3 regions of the Actinomadura vinacea genome follow, and region 2 is predicted to be linked to each of the others. Evidence: riboswitches for the same ligand, from Rfam matches in the RefSeq annotation. Region 2 holds a riboswitch; each other region holds the start of a gene.
The links. Region 2 has a riboswitch for thiamine pyrophosphate ahead of ABD340_RS37275 (purine-cytosine permease family protein). Riboswitches for the same ligand answer to the same signal wherever they lie in the genome.
Positions count from the first base shown of each region.

Region 1: it holds a riboswitch for thiamine pyrophosphate, as region 2 does, so the genes downstream of both, thiC (phosphomethylpyrimidine synthase ThiC) here and ABD340_RS37275 (purine-cytosine permease family protein) in region 2, are expected to answer to the same signal.
Region 3: it holds a riboswitch for thiamine pyrophosphate, as region 2 does, so the genes downstream of both, thiO (glycine oxidase ThiO) here and ABD340_RS37275 (purine-cytosine permease family protein) in region 2, are expected to answer to the same signal.

Region 1 is NZ_BAAARW010000024.1:45,564-52,056, forward strand. It holds gene ABD340_RS31585 (RNA polymerase sigma factor) at 1-24, opposite strand, end outside; gene thiC (phosphomethylpyrimidine synthase ThiC) at 174-1,919, opposite strand; TPP riboswitch at 1,914-2,025, opposite strand; gene ABD340_RS31595 (NUDIX hydrolase) at 2,176-2,697, opposite strand; gene clsA (cardiolipin synthase ClsA) at 2,919-3,581, shown strand; gene ABD340_RS31605 (sugar phosphate nucleotidyltransferase) at 3,578-6,076, shown strand; gene ABD340_RS31610 (DUF881 domain-containing protein) at 6,185-6,493, shown strand, end outside.
Region 2 is NZ_BAAARW010000031.1:794-7,286, forward strand. It holds gene ABD340_RS37250 (Fpg/Nei family DNA glycosylase) at 1-822, shown strand, start outside; partial or broken gene ABD340_RS48195 (hypothetical protein) at 898-957, opposite strand; gene ABD340_RS37260 (hypothetical protein) at 1,000-1,419, opposite strand; gene ABD340_RS37265 (SSI family serine proteinase inhibitor) at 1,429-1,743, opposite strand; gene ABD340_RS37270 (rhodanese-like domain-containing protein) at 1,946-2,278, shown strand; TPP riboswitch at 2,359-2,472, shown strand; gene ABD340_RS37275 (purine-cytosine permease family protein) at 2,468-3,838, shown strand; gene ABD340_RS37280 (PAS domain-containing protein) at 3,975-5,933, shown strand; gene ABD340_RS37285 (ATP-binding protein) at 6,359-6,493, shown strand, end outside.
Region 3 is NZ_BAAARW010000005.1:77,283-83,775, forward strand. It holds gene ABD340_RS06905 (thiazole synthase) at 1-575, opposite strand, end outside; gene thiS (sulfur carrier protein ThiS) at 578-823, opposite strand; gene thiO (glycine oxidase ThiO) at 972-2,093, opposite strand; TPP riboswitch at 2,082-2,197, opposite strand; gene ABD340_RS06920 (NAD(P)/FAD-dependent oxidoreductase) at 2,283-3,488, shown strand; gene ABD340_RS06925 (Rv2175c family DNA-binding protein) at 3,526-3,909, shown strand; gene thiE (thiamine phosphate synthase) at 4,068-4,742, shown strand; gene ABD340_RS06935 (hypothetical protein) at 4,839-5,000, shown strand; gene ABD340_RS06940 (serine/threonine-protein kinase) at 5,020-6,129, opposite strand; gene ABD340_RS06945 (carboxymuconolactone decarboxylase family protein) at 6,454-6,493, opposite strand, start outside.

The DNA.
Region 1 (6,493 bases), on a different contig from region 2:
CGCCGCAGGTTCAGGCGCGTCCACCGGCACCACCACCCGTCCTGACCGACCACCGGTCCGCGCGCCGCACCGGACGGCGCGGCTTCATCTTCTCGCGATCTCGCCCGTTTCGCGTAGCGCGCTTTTCGGGCGTGACCTATCAGATGCGAGCGGATCCGGCGGCGTTCGGACGATCAACGGTCTTCGGGCGACCGGTCCGCGATCGGGAGGTAGACGCGGTTGCCGGAGGCGGCGAACTCCGCGGCCTTGTCGCGCATCCCGGCCTTCAGGGCCTCGTGCTCGGCCAGCCCGCGCTCGCCGGCGTACCGGCGCACATCCTGTGTGATCTTCATCGCACAGAAGTGCGGGCCGCACATCGAGCAGAAGTGCGCCGTCTTGGCCGGGGCGGCCGGGAGCGTCTCGTCATGGAACGAGCGCGCCGTGTCCGGGTCGAGCGCCAGGTTGAACTGGTCCTCCCAGCGGAACTCGAACCGGGCGTCCGACAGCGCGTCGTCCCACGCCTGCGCCCCCGGGTGCCCCTTGGCCAGATCCGCCGCGTGCGCGGCGATCCTGTAGGCGATCATGCCCGCCTTCACGTCCTCGCGGTCCGGCAGCCCCAGATGCTCCTTGGGCGTGACGTAGCAGAGCATCGCGGTGCCGTGCCAGCCGATCATCGCGGCGCCGATCGCCGAGGTGATGTGGTCGTGGCCGGGCGCGATGTCGGTGGTCAGCGGGCCGAGGGTGTAGAAGGGCGCGCCGTCGCACCACTCCTGCTGCCGGTCCACGTTCTCCTTGATCTTGTGCATCGGGACGTGGCCGGGCCCCTCGTTCATCACCTGGTTGCCGAACCCCGCCGCGATCCGGGTCAGCTCGCCCTGCGTGCGCAGCTCGGCGAACTGCGCCTCGTCGTTGGCGTCGGCGATCGACCCCGGCCGCAGCCCGTCGCCCAGCGACCAGGTGATGTCGTAGGCCGCGAAGATCTCGCACAGCTCCCGGAAGCGGGTGTAGAGGAAGTTCTCCTCGTGGTGGGCCAGGCACCAGGCCGCCATGATCGAGCCGCCCCGGGACACGATCCCGGTCTTGCGGCGCGCCGTCAGCGGCACGTACCGCAGCAGCACCCCGGCGTGCACGGTCATGTAGTCCACGCCCTGCTCGGCCTGCTCGATCACGGTGTCCCGGAAGACCTCGTAGGTCAGCTCGGCGGGGTCGCCGCCGACCTTCTCCACCGCCTGGTACAGCGGCACCGTCCCGACCGGCACCGGCGAGTTGCGCAGGATCCACTCCCGGGTGGAGTGGATGTCCCGCCCGGTGGACAGATCCATGATCGTGTCGGCGCCCCAGCGGGTCGCCCAGGTCATCTTCTCCACCTCGTCCTCGATCGAGGACGCCACGGCCGAGTTGCCGATGTTCGCGTTGACCTTGACCTTGAAGGCCCGCCCGATGATCATCGGCTCGATCTCGGGATGGTTGACGTTGGCGGGCAGCACCGCCCGCCCGGCCGCCAGCTCGTCCCGGACCAGCTCCGGTGCGACCCCCTCGCGCAGCGCCACGAACTCCATCTCCGGGGTGATCTCGCCGCGCCGTGCGTAGGCGCGCTGCGTCACCGGCCCGCCGGCGGCCCTGCGCGGCCGCCTCGGCCGGAAGGCCGCCCCGTCGCGGAGCGGGTCGTCCGAGCGGCGCCCGTCGTCCTCGGGACGGACCGCCCGCCCCGCGTACTCGGCGGTGTCGCCGCGCTCGGCGATCCACGCCTCGCGCAGCGGGGGCAGCCCGCGCCGCACATCGGCCCGGTGGGCGGGATCGGTGTACGGGCCGGAGGTGTCGTAGAGCACCACCGAGTCCCCGTTGCTCAACGGGACCTCCCGCATCGGCACCCGCAGATCGGCCCGCGAGCCGGTCAGGTACGTCTTTCGGGCAGGCTGAACCGAGCCGTGTTCGGTCATGACTGGATCTCTCCCTACGCCGGCATTACCCGGTCAGGTTCCAGCGGTCGGCGGCCGTCTCAGCCGCGATCTCAGCCCGGTTCGCCGGGCCCCCGCGATCTGTCGGGCACGACGTTAACCCCTCGCCCGCGGCGACGTCCACCGGGGGCGGTGCCGGCCGGGCCGAGCGCGGACGGCTTCGGGACGACCGGACGGCGCCGCGGCGTCGGCGGGACGCTCGCGGCCGGTCCCGGCCACGGCGGGTTCCGGACGCCGGTCAGCGCGCCGACGTCAGGTAGAGCAGCGCCGCCAGGCTGGACGAGGAGCCGATCTCGCCGCGCGCCGCCAGCTCCGGAATCGAGGCCAGCGGCACCCACTCGATCCGCTCGGCCTCCACGTCGGTCGGCTCACCGACCCGCTCCGCACCGTCGGCGCGGAACAGGTGGTGGACGCCGTCGTGCAGGCCGGGGGAGGCCGGGACGTCGAACAGGCGGCGCATCGGTCCGGCCCGCCAGCCGGTCTCCTCCAGCAGTTCGCGGGCGGCGGCGCCGGCCGGGTCCTCGCCGTCCTCGACCCGCCCGCCGGGGATCTCCCACCCCCACTGGTCGGTGATGAAGCGGTGCCGCCAGATCAGCAGCGCGCGGTCGCGGTCGTCGACCGCGACGACGCCCGCGGCGTCGCGGACCCGCACCAGATGGTGGTCGAACCGGCGGCCGTCGGGCAGTTCCACGTCGGCGAGGCAGAGGTTCAGCCACGGACTGCGGTAGACGAACTTCTCCCCGTGCAGCGTCCATCGCATGCCCGGAAGGGTATCGGAGCCCTCACCGGCCCTGACGATAAGGTCGAAGGCACTGGGGGATAGGGGAGGCGAGCGCATCAGTGAGCCCTGATGTCGACAGGCCGCCGGAGCCGGGCCGCGACCCGGCCCCGGACTTCACAGCGGACTTCACGACGGACTTCACGACGGACTCCGCGGCGGACTCCGCGACCGGCTCCGTGGCGGACGCGGTGTCGGGCGCGATGACGGAGGTCGTGTCGGGCCGGATCTGGACGGTGCCGAACGCGCTGAGCTTCGCCCGGCTGCTGGGCGTGCCGCTGTTCCTGTGGCTGGTGCTGGCCGAGGCCGACTGGTGGGCGCTGGGCGTGCTGGTGTTCGCCGGCCTGTCGGACTGGCTGGACGGCAAGCTGGCCCGCGCGCTGGACCAGACCAGCAGGCTGGGCGCCGTGCTGGACCCGGCCGCCGACCGGCTCTACATCCTGGCGACGCTGGCCGGGCTGACCGTGCGCGACATCATCCCGCTCTGGCTGGTGCTGCTGCTGGTGGCGCGGGAGGCGGCGATCGTCCCGATCCCGCCGATCGTCCGGCGGCTGGGGTACATGGGGACGCTTCCGGTGCACTTCGCGGGCAAGGCGGCGACGCTGTGCCTGCTGTACGCCTTCCCGCTGCTGCTGCTCGGCGACCACGCCGGGTGGTGGGCCACCGCGGCGAAGGTCATCGGATGGTCGTTCGCGATCTGGGGGACGGCCCTGTACTGGTGGGCGGCCCTCCTCTACTGGGAGCAGACGCGGCGACTGGTGCTGGCCGGCCGCGCCGACCCCCCGGGCCCGCCGCCGGGCCCGCCGGGCGCTCCCGATCCGGGCCCTCCGGCCGGCGACGCGAAGGGAGCGCGGACACCGCGATGAAGGCCGTTGTGATGGCGGGCGGCGAGGGGACGCGGCTGCGTCCGATGACCGCCAACCAGCCCAAGCCCCTGCTCCCGCTCGTCAACCGGCCGATCATGGAGCATGTGCTCCGGCTGCTCAAGCGGCACGGGTTCACCGAGACGGTGGTGACCGTGCAGTTCCTGGCCGCGCTGATCCGCAACTACTTCGGCGACGGCGAGGAGCTCGGCATGAGGCTGAGCTACGCCACCGAGGAGATGCCGCTCGGCACGGCGGGCAGCGTCAAGAACGCGGCGGAGGCGCTGCGCGACGACCGCTTCCTGGTGATCTCCGGGGACGCGCTCACCGACATCGACCTGACCGACATGGTGCGCTTCCACCGCGAGAACGGGGCGCTGGTCACCATCGGGCTCAAGCGGGTCCCCAACCCGCTGGAGTTCGGCATCATCATCGTGGACGACGAGGGCCGCGTCCAGCGCTTCCTGGAGAAGCCGACCTGGGGGCAGGTGTTCTCCGACACCGTCAACACCGGCATCTACGTCATGGAGCCGGAGGTGCTCGACCAGGTGGCGGACGGCACGCCCGTCGACTGGTCCGGCGACGTGTTCCCCAAGCTGCTGGCCGAGGGCGCGCCGCTTTACGGGTACGTCGCCGACTGCTACTGGGAGGACGTCGGCACCCATGCCAGCTACATGAAGGCGCAGGCCGACATGCTGTCCGGGCTGGTCGACGTCGATCTGGACGGCTTCGAGCTGTCCCCGGGGGTGTGGATCGGGGAGGGCGCCGAGGTCGACGCCGAGGCGGTGCTGAAGGGCCCGCTGTACGTCGGCGACTACGCCAAGGTCGAGGCGGGCGTGGAGCTGCGGGAGTTCACCGTGCTCGGCAGCAACGTGGTGGTGAAGGAGGGCGCGTTCCTGCACCGCGCCGTCGTGCACGACAACGTGTTCATCGCGCCGTCCACCAATCTGCGCGGCTGCGTGATCGGCAAGAACACCGACATCATGTCCGGCGCCCGGGTGGAGGAGGGCGCGATCGTCGGGGACGAGTGCGTGATCGAGGCCGAGGCCTACGTCTCCAGCCAGGTCAAGGTGTACCCGTTCAAGACGATCGAGGCGGGCGCGGTCGTCAACACCAGCGTGATCTGGGAGTCCCGGGGGCAGCGCAGCCTGTTCGGCCCGCGCGGGGTGTCCGGGCTGATCAACGTGGAGATCACCCCGGAGCTGGCGGTGCGGCTGGCCAGCGCGTACGCGACCACGCTGAAGAAGGGCACGGCGGTGGTGGCGGGCCGGGACGCCTCGCGCGCGGCCCGCACCCTGAAACGGGCGATGATCAGCGCGCTGACGTCCGGCGCGATCGACGTGCGGGACCTGCAGGCGTGCGCGCTGCCGGTGGCGCGGTTCGAGACCGCCCGGGAGGACTGCGCCGGCGGGCTCTACATCCGCACCACGCCGGGCGACCCGCAGGGCGTCGACATCATGTTCCTCGACCCGGACGGCGCCGACCTGTCGCAGGCCGCGCAGCGCAAGCTGGAGCGGGTCTTCGGACGGCAGGAGTACCGGCGGGCGTTCCCGGGCGAGATCGCCGAACTGGCCTACCCGGCGCGGACCGTCGAGACCTACACCCGCGACCTGCTGCGCCGCGTCGACATGAGCGGGGTCCGGGAGGCCGGGCTGAAGATCGTGCTGGATTGCGCGGGCGGCACCGCCTCGCTGGTGCTGCCGACGCTGCTGGGCGAGGTCGGGGTGGAGGTGCTCACCCGCAACAACCGGCTGGACGAGGCCAACCCGACCGAGACGCTCCCCGAGCGGATGCGCGACCTGCAGCGGCTGGGCGAGCTGGTGTCGTCCTCGCGGGCCGCGTTCGGGGTGCGGTTCGACCCGGTGGGGGAGCGGATCTCGCTGGTGAACGAGGGCGGCGAGCTGGTCGGCGACGACCGGGCGCTGCTGGTCATGCTGGATCTGGTCGCGGCCGAGCGGCGCGGCGGCCGGGTGGCGCTGCCGGTGACCACGACCCGGGTGGCCGAGCAGGTCTGCCGGTTCCACGGGGTGCAGGTGGAGTGGACCTCCACCTCCCAGGACGTGCTGACCAAGGCCGCCGCGCGGCCGGAGGTGGTGTTCGCCGGGGACGGGCGGGGCGGGTTCCTGATGCCGGAGTTCAGCACGACGGTGGACGGGATCGCGGCGTTCGTCCGGCTGGTCGGCCTGGTCGCGCGCACCCGGCTGACGCTGTCGCAGATCGACCGGCGCATTCCGGCGGCGCATCTGCTGCGCCGTTCGGTGCCGACGCCGTGGGCGGCCAAGGGCGGCGTGATGCGGCACGTGGTCGAGGCGGCGGGCGGCCGGACGATCGACACGACCGACGGCGTGCGGGTGGTGGAGGAGGACGGGCGGTGGGTGCTGGTCCTGCCCGACCCGTCGGAGGCCGTGACGCACCTGTGGGCGGAGGGGCCGGACGCCGACGCGGCGCAGGAGACGCTGGAGGAGTGGGCGGGCGTCGTCGAGCGCGCCGGGTCGTGAGGGCGGTGTTCCGGGTCGCCCCGCCCGGCCCCCGCCGAATCCGAATCCGCGCCCGAACCACCGCGCTGACCTGCGCCTCGATTTGGCGCCGCTTGCCATGATGGGGCGGTGGAACGGCGAACGGAGGATCCGGGACGAGGGCGGGAGCCGCGCGGATGGCGGCGTCCCGACGCCTCCATGTCCCTGCTGGCGGACCTGTTCGCGGGCAAGGTCCTCGACCCCGGCTACGCCGAGGCCGCCGCGCGCCGCCGGGCCGCCGGGCGGGACCGCGCGCCCGGGCACGGGCGGCTCCTGCGGGCCGGCGTCCCCGCCGTCTTGATCGGCATCGGCATGCTGGTGGCCGTCGCGGGCGCCGAGGTGCGCCGCAGCGAGCCCGTGGCGGCCGCGCAGCGCTCCCGGCTGATCGCCGAGATCCGG
Region 2 (6,493 bases):
CGCGAACGCGCGGCCGGTCACGCCATCGCCCGTGTCGATGTTCTCGCCATCTCCGCGCTGAAGACCTACGACCCGCCGGTCACGGCGCTCGGCGGGCTGACCGTCACCGGGGTCGCCCGGCACGGCAAATTCCTCGACCTCGACGTGGACGGGCTGCACCTGGTCGTCCACCTGGCGCGGGCGGGGTGGCTGCGGTGGCGCGAGGAGATGCCCGCCAAGCCCGCGCGGCCGGGTGGCAAGAATCCGCTCGCCCTGCGGGTCCATCTGGATGACGGGTCCGGCTTCGACCTGACCGAGGCCGGCACCAAGAAGGGCCTGGCCGTGTACGTCGTTCGGGACGCGCAGGAGATCCCCGGTGTCGCCTCGCTCGGGCCCGACCCGCTGGGCGAGGGGTTCACGCCGGAGGCGCTGGCCGCGATCGTCAACGGCAAGCGCGCCCAGATCAAGGGGTTGCTGCGCGATCAACGGATCGTCGCGGGCATCGGGAACGCCTACTCCGACGAGGTGCTGCACGCCGCCCGGATGTCACCGTTCAAGATCGCCTCTTCGCTGACCGAGGACGACGTCCGCACCCTCCACGAGGCGATCGTCGGCACGCTCCGCGACGCGGTCGAGCGGTCCCGCGGCCTGGCGGCCCAGGATCTCAAGGGCGAGAAGAAGACCGGGCTGCGAGTGCATGCCCGTACCGGTGAGAAGTGCCCGGTCTGCGGCGACGTCATCCGCGAGGTGTCGTTCGCCGACTCCTCGTTGCAGTACTGCCCCACCTGCCAGACCGGCGGCAAGCCGCTGGCCGATCGCCGGATGTCGCGGCTGCTCAAGTGAGCGCGAACGGGCACCGGTAACGGTGTCGGTGGACTCCAGCAGATCCATCCGCACATGCGGCTCCGGCAGGTAGTGGCGCACCGGCAGGCCCGTTCCGAAGAGCAGCCGCGGACTGCCCGTCTCCGCCACCGTCACCCCCTCGTCCCACCCCGCGCTGCGCCTGTTGAGGCCCGCGGGTCAACCTGGTGAGCCCCAGCCGCCGCAGGGCGTTCGCCGCAAGCTCCGCAAGGTGCTAAGGGCAGTCCCAGCCCGCAACGTAGGGCGCGGGTTGTCCTCGCCGTCCTCCTTGAACCAGGCGTTCCCGATGCCCGCGACGATTCTTTGATCGCGCAGCAACCCCTTGATCTGGGCGCGCTTGCCGTTGACGATCGCGGCCAGCGCCTCCGGCGTGAACTCCTCGTCCAGCGGGTCGGGCCCGACCCACGGGTGGGCCGGGTGGTGGGGTCGCAGCGCGGCTGCGGAGTGGGAAGTTCCCCTCCGGCGACGTGTTGTCCTTGGACGAGCCGTGCGGGCCGGAAGGGGCGGTCGCGGTCGGAGCGGCCGCGGAGTAGGCCGCCGAACCCGGGTCGGCGGGCTCGGCGGTGCGGGGTTTGAGATGTTCTTGGCTCAGCGGACCTTCGGCACGTCGCCCAAGAGCGGGGCGACCTGGGTCCAGCGGTGCAGTTCGCAGCCGTCGGCGCGGGTGAACTTGGCGTCGACCGGCTTGTCATGCCAGGTGCCCTTGACCGTGGCGATCTCCGGACCACCATAGATCTTGGTGCACATCTGGTCGGTGGGTGTGGGCTTGAAGGGATCCTTGGCCTTGGCCAGCGTGGCGCACGCCTGCTGCGCCTTCGGGTGATCGCCGCCCGCGGGGTCGCAGGACAGCGTCCAGGTCTTGGCCGGCGCCTGGGCGGAGGCCTTGACTTGGACGGTCAGCATGTTCTTCGCCTCCGGGGATCCGGAGGGCTGGACGGACGTCGTGGCCGAGGGCTGGTCAGCGGGTTTGCTCGTGGCCTGTTCTGAGCCGCAGGCAGCCAGTGACAGGATCATGGCTAGCCCGGGCGTCGTGAAAAGGAGCGTCCGATACCGCATGCGTGATTCGACGCAGGTGGGGTCCGCGCGGTTCCATGGAGGTGTGATGATTTTCGGGGACGATGTCCCGGCGGTTGACGCGAAGGACGTTCCGCAGGACGCGTACCTGCTGGATGTGCGCGAGCAGGAGGAGTGGGACGCCGGTCACGCGCCCGGGGCGGTGCACATTTCGATGGGACGGTTGAGCGACCGCGCCGGCGAGGTGCCTCGCGACCAGGAGGTCTACGTGGTCTGCCGGTCCGGGCAGCGTTCGGCGCAGGTGACCGTCGCGCTGAACCAGGCGGGCTGGCTGGCCAAGAACGTCGACGGCGGCATGAAGCGCTGGGTGGAGGCCGGACGGCCGATCGAGACCGACTCCGGCGCACCGCCGTACATCGCCTGACCTGGTCTTACCGCCGGATGCCACCGGCCGCACCGGACCGGTGGTGGTTTCGCGTGGTTCGCCTCGGTACGATCTGTTCGACCGATATCCGCGGGAGCTCGGGCCGACCGGGCTGAGAGGGCGACTCATCGGCGTCGCCGACCGCATGAACCTGTCCGGGTAATGCCGGCGTAGGGAGAGTGCTCTCCGGTGCGCGAATCCAGCGTTGCGTCCAAGGCCGAGCGGCGTCCGCACGCCGAGGTCCCCTTCACCCTCGACGAACCGGCGCCCCGGGCGCTCGGCTTCTGGGACCAGGGTGCGTTCTGGGCCAATCTCGGCGTCAGCCTCTTCGCGTTCTCCGGCGCGTACACCGTGCTGGCCCCCGACGAGAACGGCCGTCCGACGCTGTCGATCGCGGCCGGGATCGTCGCGATGACCGTCGGGACGATCTTGGGCGGGCTGATGCTGGGCCTGGCGGCGGCGCCGGGCGCGCGTACGGGGCAGCCCGCGATGGTGCTGCTGCGCGGGCTGTTCGGCGCCCGGCTGTCGTATGTGCCGACCGTGCTGAACATCGCGCAGCTGGTCGGGTGGGGCACGTTCGAGCTGATCGTGATCGCGGACGCGGCGCGCCGGCTGTGGGACGGCCCGCCGCGCTGGGGGTACGTGATCGCGGCGGGGATCCTGACCACCGCGCTGACGATCTGGCCGCTGGGGTCGGTGCGGCTGCTGCGCCGCTACGTCACGGCCGCCGTGATGGTCGCGCTGGTGTACTTCTACGTCCAGCTGCTGCGCGAGCCGCTGCCCGACCTGACCGAGGGGTCCTGGGGCGGGTTCTGGATCGGGGCGGACGCGGCGCTGGCCGTGTCGATCTCCTGGGTGCCGGTGGCCGCCGACTACACCCGGCACGCGCGTTCCGCCCGCGGGGCCTTCGGCGCGGCCGCCGTCGGCTACTCCGCGACGCAGATCTTCGCCTACGTCCTGGGGCTGCTGGCGCTGGCGCTGGTGGCGGGGGACTCGGCGAAGGTGTTCGACCCGTTCCTGGGCGTGACGATGGGCGCGCTGTTCTTCGCGGTGTTCGTGCTGCGGGAGGCCGACCAGTCGTTCGCGAACGTCTACTCCACCGCCGTCTCCATCCAGAACCTGATCCCGCGCGCCGACCGCCGGGTGCTGACCGTGGCGCTGGGCGCCGGGATCACCGGGCTGGCGCTGCTGCTGGACATCGGGGACTACGCGGCGTTCCTCTCCCTGATCGGGTCGGTGTTCGTGCCGATGCTGGGCGTCCTGGCCGCCGACTTCTTCCTGGGCCGCGGGCGCCGCGGCTGGGACACCGCGCGGGACGCCCCGTCCCGCTGGGGCATGATCGCCGCCTGGGCGATCGGGTTCGTCGGCTACCAGCTGATCTACCCGGGCGGGGTGAGCTGGTGGGCGGCGTTCTGGCAGGACGTGCAGGGCGCGCTGGGCTTCACGCCGCAGACCTGGATGAGCGCGTCGCTGCTCTCCTTCCTCGCGGCCGGGCTCGCCGCCGTCCTGATCGGGCGGCCGGCCCGGCCGTCCCAGTCAACCCGGGTGGACGCCGGCTGAGCCCGCATGCCCGCCGCACCCGGCCGAATCCGCCTCTACCCAGGCTCTGACGTGGCGTTCTACCAGCAGTCCGGACGGCGAGGTGAGAACTTTTCACCGCCGGTTGCCCGGCGCCGCGCCGAAGGGCGATGGCACGATGACAGGCGTGCAGACCGTTCATGACCCGATCGCCCGCGCCGTCATCGAGTGCGCGGCGGACGCGATCGTCGCCGTGGACGACGGAGTCCACGTCACCGTGTGGAATCCGGCGGCCGAGCGGATGTTCGGCTGGAGCGCCGCGGAGGTGCTCGGGCGGCCGCTGCCGATCGTCCCGGACGAGCTCATGGCCGAGCACAACGCGGTGCAGGAGCGGCTCCTCACCCGGCGCGGCGGGGAGGGCGGGCAGATCTCCATCGCCACCCGCAGGTTCCGCCGGGACGGGCGGCTGATCGACGTCCGGATCGACACCAGCCTGCTGCTGGACGGCGACGGCGCCCCGCTCGGCCTGGTCGGGGTCTACCACCCGGTCGAGGAGGACGAGGTCGCCCAGTACCACACGGCCGAACGGGCCCGGCTGGTGCGCCGTCTCAACGACATCGTCGCCGACCTCAACGCCGAGCTGGACCTGGACGTCGTGCTCGACCGGATCACCGCCGCGCTGATCGAGCTGACCGGCGCGGACGCGGGCGGCTTCGTGCGGATCGAGGGCGAGCGGCTGCGGCTGGTCAGCCTGTCCGGGCTGCCCGACCACATGCGCGGCACCACCGCCGACCTGCGCACCAGCCTGGTCGGCGAGCTGCTGCGCTCGGGCCGGGCGGTGCGGCTGGCGACCGGGGAGCAGCGGCTGGGCGATCTCATCTGGTCCGAGCTGCCGGGCCTGCACACGGTCGCGCTGGGGTTGTCGTTCCTGCAGAACAGGCCGTACGGGGCGTTGTACGCGCTGTTCTCCGGCCGCAAGGTCGGCCACCGCGAGCTGGAGCTGCTGGAGCTGCTGGCCGGGCACGCCGGGGTGGCGGTGGGGAACGCGGTCGCCTACGCGGAGGTCGTCCGGCAGCGGGCGCACGAGCGCGCGGTGATCGATTCCAGTGCCGACGGCATCGCGGTGCTCGACCGCGACGGCCTGGTCCGGCAGTGGAACCCGGCGGCGCACGCCCTCACCGGCATCGCGCCGGAGCAGGCGCTGGGCCGGGAGCTGCCGTTCGAGATGCCGGCGCTCGGCGAGATGATCACGATCCCGCTGCCGGAGTCGGGCGTCTGGCTGAACGTGCTGGCCGCGGAGATCGAGGAGACCGACGAGCTGGTCGTGGACTTCCGCGACGTGACCGAGGCCAAGGCGCTGGAGGAGGCCAAGGACCTCTTCCTCGCCACCACCAGCCACGAGCTGCGCACGCCGGTCACCGTCGTGCAGGGGTTCGCCAGCACGCTGAGCAACCGGTGGGACGAGATGTCCGACGCCGACCGCCGGTCCGCGGTCGCCATCATCGCCGAGCGCGCCCAGTCCCTCGGCCGGCTGGTGGAGCACCTGCTGCGCGGCGCCCGGGCCGGGGCGGACGAGCTGGGCGTGACGATCGAGTCGTTCGACCTGGTGCGGGTGCTGGAGGGCGTGGTCGCGGGCTTCCGCTCGCTGTCGGACCTGCACCGGGTCGGGCTGGAGATCGCCGCCGACCTGCCGCAGGCCCGCGGCGACGCGCTGGCCACCGACATCGTGCTGGGCCAGCTGCTGGAGAACGCGTTCAAGTACTCCCCGGACGGCGGCAGGATCATGGTCCGCGCGCGGTGCGAGGGCGACGAGGTGGTGGTCACCGTCGACGACGAGGGCATCGGCATCGCCCCCGGCGACCATGACCGGATCTTCGAGCGGTTCGTCCAGGGCGAGGCGGGCGACCGGCGCCGGTTCGGCGGTATCGGCCTGGGGCTCTACATCGTCAAACGGCTGACGGAGGCGCAGGGCGGCGAGATCTCGGCGCATCAGGTGCCGCCGTCCGAGCCGGGCCGCACCGGGACCCGCATGTGCCTGAAGCTCAAGATCGCCGAAACGGTCCACCCCTTGGGGGTGACCGAAATCACCCAGGATCTGGAGGTTGCTGGGGGATCGTCCGTGGCGAGGGAGAGTTGATCTCCGCCGCGCGCGGAACGCGCGGCCCGCACGGCGTTCGCCGGTGCGGCCCGGTGCAGGCCGGAACGATCCAGAGGCGGCGCGGCCGCGGCGCGGGGCGGGGCATGCGGGTCTTCACCTGCGCCGATGGCGATGCCACCGGCACGAGGGGTGCCATACTTTGGGAACGTTCCCGGCAACGGCAGTGTGACGGACGAAACGCGCGCGTGAGGAGTAATCCGCCGTTGGGTGGATAGATCCATAGATGTTTTCCGCTGGGGAGGGACTCCCTTTCCGCACCGTAAACGGGGGTGATGGGCCGTGACTGATCGGTCACTCGCTCGTTGTGCGGTTGAGCAGGGTGTTTCCGTCAGGTTTCCGGCCCCAGACATCCGGGCATTTCGGACGTACCGGAACGAGCCGTCGGGCTCACAGGGTCACAGGAGGTGAGTGCGTCGAGCGTCGTACTGCTGCCATACGCGCCGTCCAGCGTCGCGGTCGCCCGTAAGCGCCTCCGCTCCGAACTGACCGCCTCCGGCGTCTTCGAGTCCGTGCTGGACGATGTCAGCGTCATCGTCAGC
Region 3 (6,493 bases), on a different contig from region 2:
CCCACCCCCGCGTCCAAGATCACCGGGACGCCCGCCCGCTCCACGATCAGCTCGATGTTGTGCGGGTTGCGGATGCCCAGGCCCGAGCCGATCGGGGAGCCCAGCGGCATCACCGCCGCACAGCCCGCCTGCTCCAGCCGGCGCGCCAGCACCGGGTCGTCGTTGGTGTAGGGGAGCACCGTGAAACCGTCGTCCACGAGCTGCTCGGCCGCCTCGACCAGCTCGATCGGGTCGGGCAGCAGGGTGTGCTCGTCGGCGATGACCTCCAGCTTCACCCAGTTGGTGCCCAGCGCCTCGCGGGCCAGCTTGGCTGTCAGCACCGCCTCGCCCGCGGTGAAGCAGCCCGCGGTGTTGGGCAGCACCCGGATCTCGCACTCGCGCAGCACGTCCAGCACCGAGCCGCGGGCCGACGGGTCCACCCGCCGCATCGCGACCGTGGTGAGCGCGGTGCCCGACGCCCGCAGCGCCTCGCGCAGCACGCTCATGCTGGGCGCGCCGCCGGTTCCCGTGATCAGCCGCGAGCCGATCCGCTCGCCCGCGATGACCAGCGCGTCGTCGTTCTCGTGGGGGTCCACCGTCAGCCTCCCTGCACGGCGGTCAGCACCTCGAGCCGATCCGCCTCCGCCAGCGTCGTCGCGGTCCACTCCGACCGCCGTACCACCTCGTCGTTCAGCGCCGCCGCGACCCCGGACGCCGCCGGCCCGGACCGCCCGGTGACCCGGGCGACCGCGTCGGCGACGCTGGTGCCCGCGGGAAGCTCGCACGGCTCCCCGTTGACCACCACGGTGATGCCGGGCCGTCTCTCGCCCGCCCGCTCGGTCATGCCGCCTCCTCCTGGGGGGACGATTCGCGGTGGGGGGACGACCCCCCGCACCCCCCGGCAAGATCGCGCGACCGCCCTCCGGGCGCTCGGCCGGTCGCGCCCCCACACCCCCCGGCAAGAACCGCGCTCATGCCCTCGCTCCGCTCGGTCATGCCGCGTCCTCCAGCCGGTCGGGGGTGAACGGGCGGCCCGCCTCGGGCACGGTGCCCTCCAGCAGCGCCTCGGTGAGGATGTCGGCGCTGATCGGGGTGAGCAGGATGCCGTTGCGGAAGTGGCCGGTGCCGAGGACGAGACCGGGCAGCCCGGTCGGGCCCATCACCGGGGCGTTGTCGGGGGAGCCGGGGCGCAGCCCCGCCGACACCTCGACGAACTCCAGCTCGGTGATGCCGGGCAGCAGCTCCCGCGCGTCCCGCAGCAGCTCCCACAGCCCGCCGGCGGTCACCCGGGTGTCGAAGCCCATCTCCTCCTGCGTGGCGCCGACCACCACCTCGCCGTCGGCACGCGGCACGAGGTAGACCGGCGAGCCCTTCACCACCCCGCGGGTGCAGCGCCGCAGGAACGGCACGGCGGTGCGCAGCCGGATGACCTGGCCCTTCACCGGGCGGATCGGTGGAACGATCCCGGGCGGCAGGCCCCCGATGCCGCCCGACCAGGAACCGGCCGCCAGCAGCACCCTGTCGGCGCGGACCTCGGTGCCGTCGCGGAGCCGGATGCCCCTGGCCGCGTCGTCCGCCACGATCACGGCGGCGGCGTGCTCGCGCACCAGCCGGGCACCGTGCCGCTCGGCGGCCGCCAGCAGCGCCGGCGCCAGCCGCCGCGGGTCGATCGCGCCGTCCCGGGGGGCCAGCAGGCCGCCGCGCACGCCCGGCGCCAGCATCGGCTCCAGCCTGCGGCACTCGCGGCCGCTCAGCGCCTCGGCGGGGACGCCCAGCGACTCCTGGAACCGCCGCATCTCGTCGAGGTGGGCCAGGTCGTCGGCGTCGAAGGCGACCTCCAGGATGCCGTCGGCGCGGTAGCCGGTGGGCAGCCCGGTCAGCTCCTCCAGCTCGGCGGCGAACGCGCCGTACCGGTCGCGGGAGGCCAGGCCGAGGCGCAGCAGCGGCTCCTCGCCGTAGGCCAGCTCGCTGACCGGGGTGAGCATGCCCGCCGCCACGGCGGACGCGCCGCTCGCGGGGGCCGGATCGATCAGCGTGACGGCGGCGCCGCGTGCGGCGGCGCGCCAGGCGGTGGCCAGCCCGATGACACCGGCACCGATGATCGCAATGTCCATCCCGCTCCCTTCGCCGGCATGATCCGGATCAGGTCCAAGCGGTCGGCGGCCCGTCGATAGCCGCCCTCTCAGCCCGGTCGTACCGGACTCCCGCGCATGTTCCCCCTAGCCTACGTCCACCTGCTGATTATGGGGCGACCCGGGCACCACCCGTCCCGCGGGCCGGTCCGGTGGTTATCGTGAGCCGTCATGGAGAGCGTGGTCGTGGTGGGTGGCGGGCTGGCCGGCGTGCGAGCGGTCGAGGCCCTGCGCGGCAAGGGATTCCAGGGCGGGCTGACGCTCGTCTCCGCGGAGCGGCACCGGCCGTACGACCGGCCGCCGCTGTCGAAGGCGGTGCTGGCCGGCGAGCGCGACGACACCACCGTCGACGCCGACTGGGACGCGCTCGGCGCCCGGCTGCTGCTCGGCGAGCGCGCCACCGCGCTGCGGCCCGCGCCGGGAGGCGGCGGTACGGTCGCCACCACGGCCGGCGACCTGCGCTTCGACGGGCTCGTCATCGCGACCGGGGCCGCCCCGATCACGCTGCCCGGCGGCGGGCCGCAGCGGGTGCTGCGCACCGTCGACGACGCCCGCGCCCTGCGCGCCCGCCTGGCCGAGGGCACCCGCGTCGTCATCGTCGGGGCCGGCTGGATCGGCGCCGAGGTCGCCACCACCGCCGCCCGGAAGGGCTGCGCGGTCACCGTCGTGGAGGCGGCCGACACGCCGCTGGCCAACGCCGTCGGGCCGGAGGTCGGCGCGCTCACCGCCCCCTGGTACGCCGAGGCGGGCGTGGAGTTGCGCACGGGCGTCAAGGTCGCCGCGATCGAGGCGGACGGCCTCGCCCTCGCCGACGGCGGCCGGATCGCCGCCGACGAGGTCGTGGTCGGCGTCGGCGTCCGCCCCTCGCTGGACTGGCTGGAGGGCTCCGGCGTCCTGGTCCAGGGCGGGATCGTCACCGACGCCGCGTTCCGCGCGACCGTCGGCGCGGACGACCTCCGCTCCGACATCGTCGCGGTCGGCGACTGCGCGGCCTGGTGGTCGCACCGGTACGGGCGCCGCCTGCTCGTCGAGCACTGGGACACCGCCCTCAACGCCCCCGAGGTCGCCGCCGCGACCCTGCTCGGCCAGGAGGCGGCCTACGACCCCGTCCCCTACTTCTGGTCCGAGCAGTTCGGGCGCATGGTCCAGTACGCGGGCCACCACCCCGCGGCCGAACGCCTCGTCCGCCGCGGCGACCCGGCGGAGGCCAAGTGGGCGGTCTGCTGGCTCAGCGGGGACCGGCTGGAGGCCGTCCTCACGGTGAACCGGCCGCGCGACCTGATGCAGGCCAGACGGGTCATCGCCGCGGGCACCCCGGTCGACCCCGAGGCCGTCGCCGATCCCGACATTCCGATCAAGGACGCGGTGCGTTCCTGAGGGTTTGAGCGTCATGGGCGCGTGGTAGCAAGGGGGCGTGACGCAACTGCACGCAACCGTAGAAAGCGCTCTGGATCCCCGGACCGAATCCCTCGTCGGTGAGTGGCTCACCCTCAAGGAGGCGACCGACGCCCTCGGGATCAAGAGCGGCAGGATCAAGCAGCTGCTCAGCGAGCGCAAACTGCTGGCGGTACGCCGCGAGGGCAGGCCCATGGTGCCCGCGTCCTTCATCAAGGACGGGCAGGTCGTCAAGGGGCTGCCCGGCACTCTCACGCTGCTGTCGGACGCGGGGTTCGACGATGTGGAGACCCTGCGCTGGCTCTTCACCGCCGACGACACGCTGCCGGGCACGCCGGTCCAGGCGCTCAGCGAGAACCGCGGAACCGAGGTCCGCAGGCGGGCGCAGGCGCTGGCCTTCTGACCGGCGGTCCGGGCCCGGCGCGGAACCGGACTTAGCCCATCAGAGCAGTCCAAAGCAGCACACATGACAGGATGACGGGGCCGCGCGCGGCGGCGGTTCGCGCCGCGCCGGCCCCGTGATCGCTTCTGCCCAGTGCCGGAAAGGAACCAGCCCCGACCGTGTCCAGGCATCTGCTCTCCGAACGTGCCGTGGCCCTGCGCGCCCGGCTCGACCGGTCCCGCCTCTACCTCTGCACGGACGCCCGGGAGCGTCAGGGGGACCTGCCCGCCTTCCTCGACGCGGCGCTCGCGGGCGGCGTCGACATCGTCCAGCTTCGCCAGAAGGACCTGGAAGCGCGGCAGGAGATGGAGCACCTGCGGGTGTTCCGGGACGCCTGCGACCGGCACGGGGCGCTGCTGGCCGTCAACGACCGGGCCGACATCGCGCACGCCGTCCAGGCAGACGTGCTGCACCTCGGGCAGGACGACCTGCCGGTCGGGGCCGCCCGCGCGATCGTGGGCGAGGACATCCTGATCGGCCGGTCCACGCACTCCGACGAGCAGGCCTCGGCCGCGGCCGCCGAGCCGGGCGTCGACTACTTCTGCGCCGGCCCGGTCTGGCCGACGCCGACCAAGCCGGGCCGGGCGGCGCCCGGCCTGAAGCTGCTGGAGTACGTGGCGGCGCAGCGCGAGGGGCGCCCGTGGTTCGCGATCGGCGGGATCGACTCCGGCCGCCTCCAGCAGGTCCTGGACGCGGGCGCGCGGCGGGCCGTGGTCGTCCGGGCGATCACCGAGGCCGACGATCCGGGGGCCGCGGCGGCGGAGCTGGCGCGGCGGCTGCGCGAGGCCGGCTGACCCGGGGCCGCGCCCGGCCGCCGGGTGGGACGGATCACCGATGCTCTGGATCACATCCGCGGCCGACCACCGCGCGCGATGCCCGACAATGGGGCCATGAGCCTGGGACCCGAAGACGAGCGCCCGGTGGATCTGTCCGACGACGATCTGGAGATCCTCCCGGACCAGACCTCCGACGACACCGACTCCGGCTGGGGCGACTGGCGCGGCGGTGACGACGACGCGCGGCTGATCGAGGACCGCCCGCCGCACTGGTGACCCGTCCCGCCGTACCGTCCTAGAAGAGGATGCCCAGCACGAAACCGGTCGACATCACCGCGGCGAGCGCCACCATCATCCGCCACCGGTACCGGGGGATCCGCTTGGGACGCGGCTTCGGCGCGAACTCCTGGCCGTCCCGCAGCGCCCGCACCACCTGCCGGGCCGTGGGCCGGGCGGCCGGGTTCTTGTCGAGGCAGCGCGCGACCAGGTCGCCCAGCGGCCCCTCCAGGTCGCCCAGGTCGGGGCGGCGGCTGGTGACCCGGCGCATGACGGCCGCGTTGGGGCCGGTGCCGAACGGCGGCCGGCCGGTCCCCGCGTACACCATCGTGGCGGCCCAGGCGAAGACGTCGGCGGGCGGGCCGACGGGCTCGTCCTCGATCTGCTCGGGCGCCATGTACGCGGGCGTGCCGATGGGGCCGGTGGTCAGCGGGGCGGCGTCCAGGGCACGGGCGATCCCGAAGTCGATCACCTTGGCGCCGTCCGGGCCGAGCAGCACGTTGCCGGGCTTGAAGTCGCGGTGCACGATCCCGGCCTTGTGGATCGCGGCCAGCGACCGCGCGGTGCGCAGCGCCGTCCGCTCCAGCCGCTCGGACGGCAGCGGGCCGCGCTCCTCGACGAGCCGCTGGAGGGACGGGCCCTCGACGTACTCGCTGACGATGTAGGGCCGGTCGCCGGTGACATCGGCGTCCAGGACCTGCGCGGTGCTCCGCCCGGTGACCTGGAGCGCCGCCTCGGCCTCCTTGACGAAGCGGGCGCGGGCGCGCTGGCTCGCCCCGGCCCCGCCGCGCAGCAGCTTCACGGCGACCGGGCCGCCGTCCTCGTCGCGGCCGAGGTAAACCACGCCCTGGCCGCCCTCGCCCAGCCGCTCGGTCAGCCGGTAGGTGCCGATGCGGCGCGGGTCGTCGCCGGTCAGCGGCCGCCTGCCGCCGCTCCGGGGCCGCGCCGCCGCGGCCCGCGCGGGACCGGGTTCGTCGGGGCCGGCGTCCACCGGGGCGTCGTGATCACGGTCGGCGCGGCCGCGGGGACCGTCGTCCCGCGCGCCGTCGGCGGCGGACCGGGCGCGGTGCGCGCGCTCGCCGCCCGGCCGCTCCCCTCCGCCGGGACGGGCAGGACCGGAGCCTCCCACGCCGGAAGGGACCGGCGTGAGGCGAGGGGGCGTCCTCCCTCGGGAGGGATCGTGCGGCACTGGGGGCTCCGACTCGGCGGGGACGGACGAAGAATGCCTTTATTTCTACCCTGTGCCCGTCGCACCCGGCAGGAGAACCGTGATCTTAGCCACGGCAGGAGGCGCCCCCCTGCGCGAACGCGTCCTGGAGGGCGATGTCCCGGGATGAGCCGCTCCCCTCGTCCCAGTAGGAGAGGGAACGGGCGGACAGCGGGAAGGTGACACGCGAGGACACGCGAGCGCCGCCGCGGCCGACGTGCAGGGCCTCTCCATCGGTGCTCCCTGTCAGTGGCCGGCGTCGGGGCGCACGCGCAGCGCGTTCAGC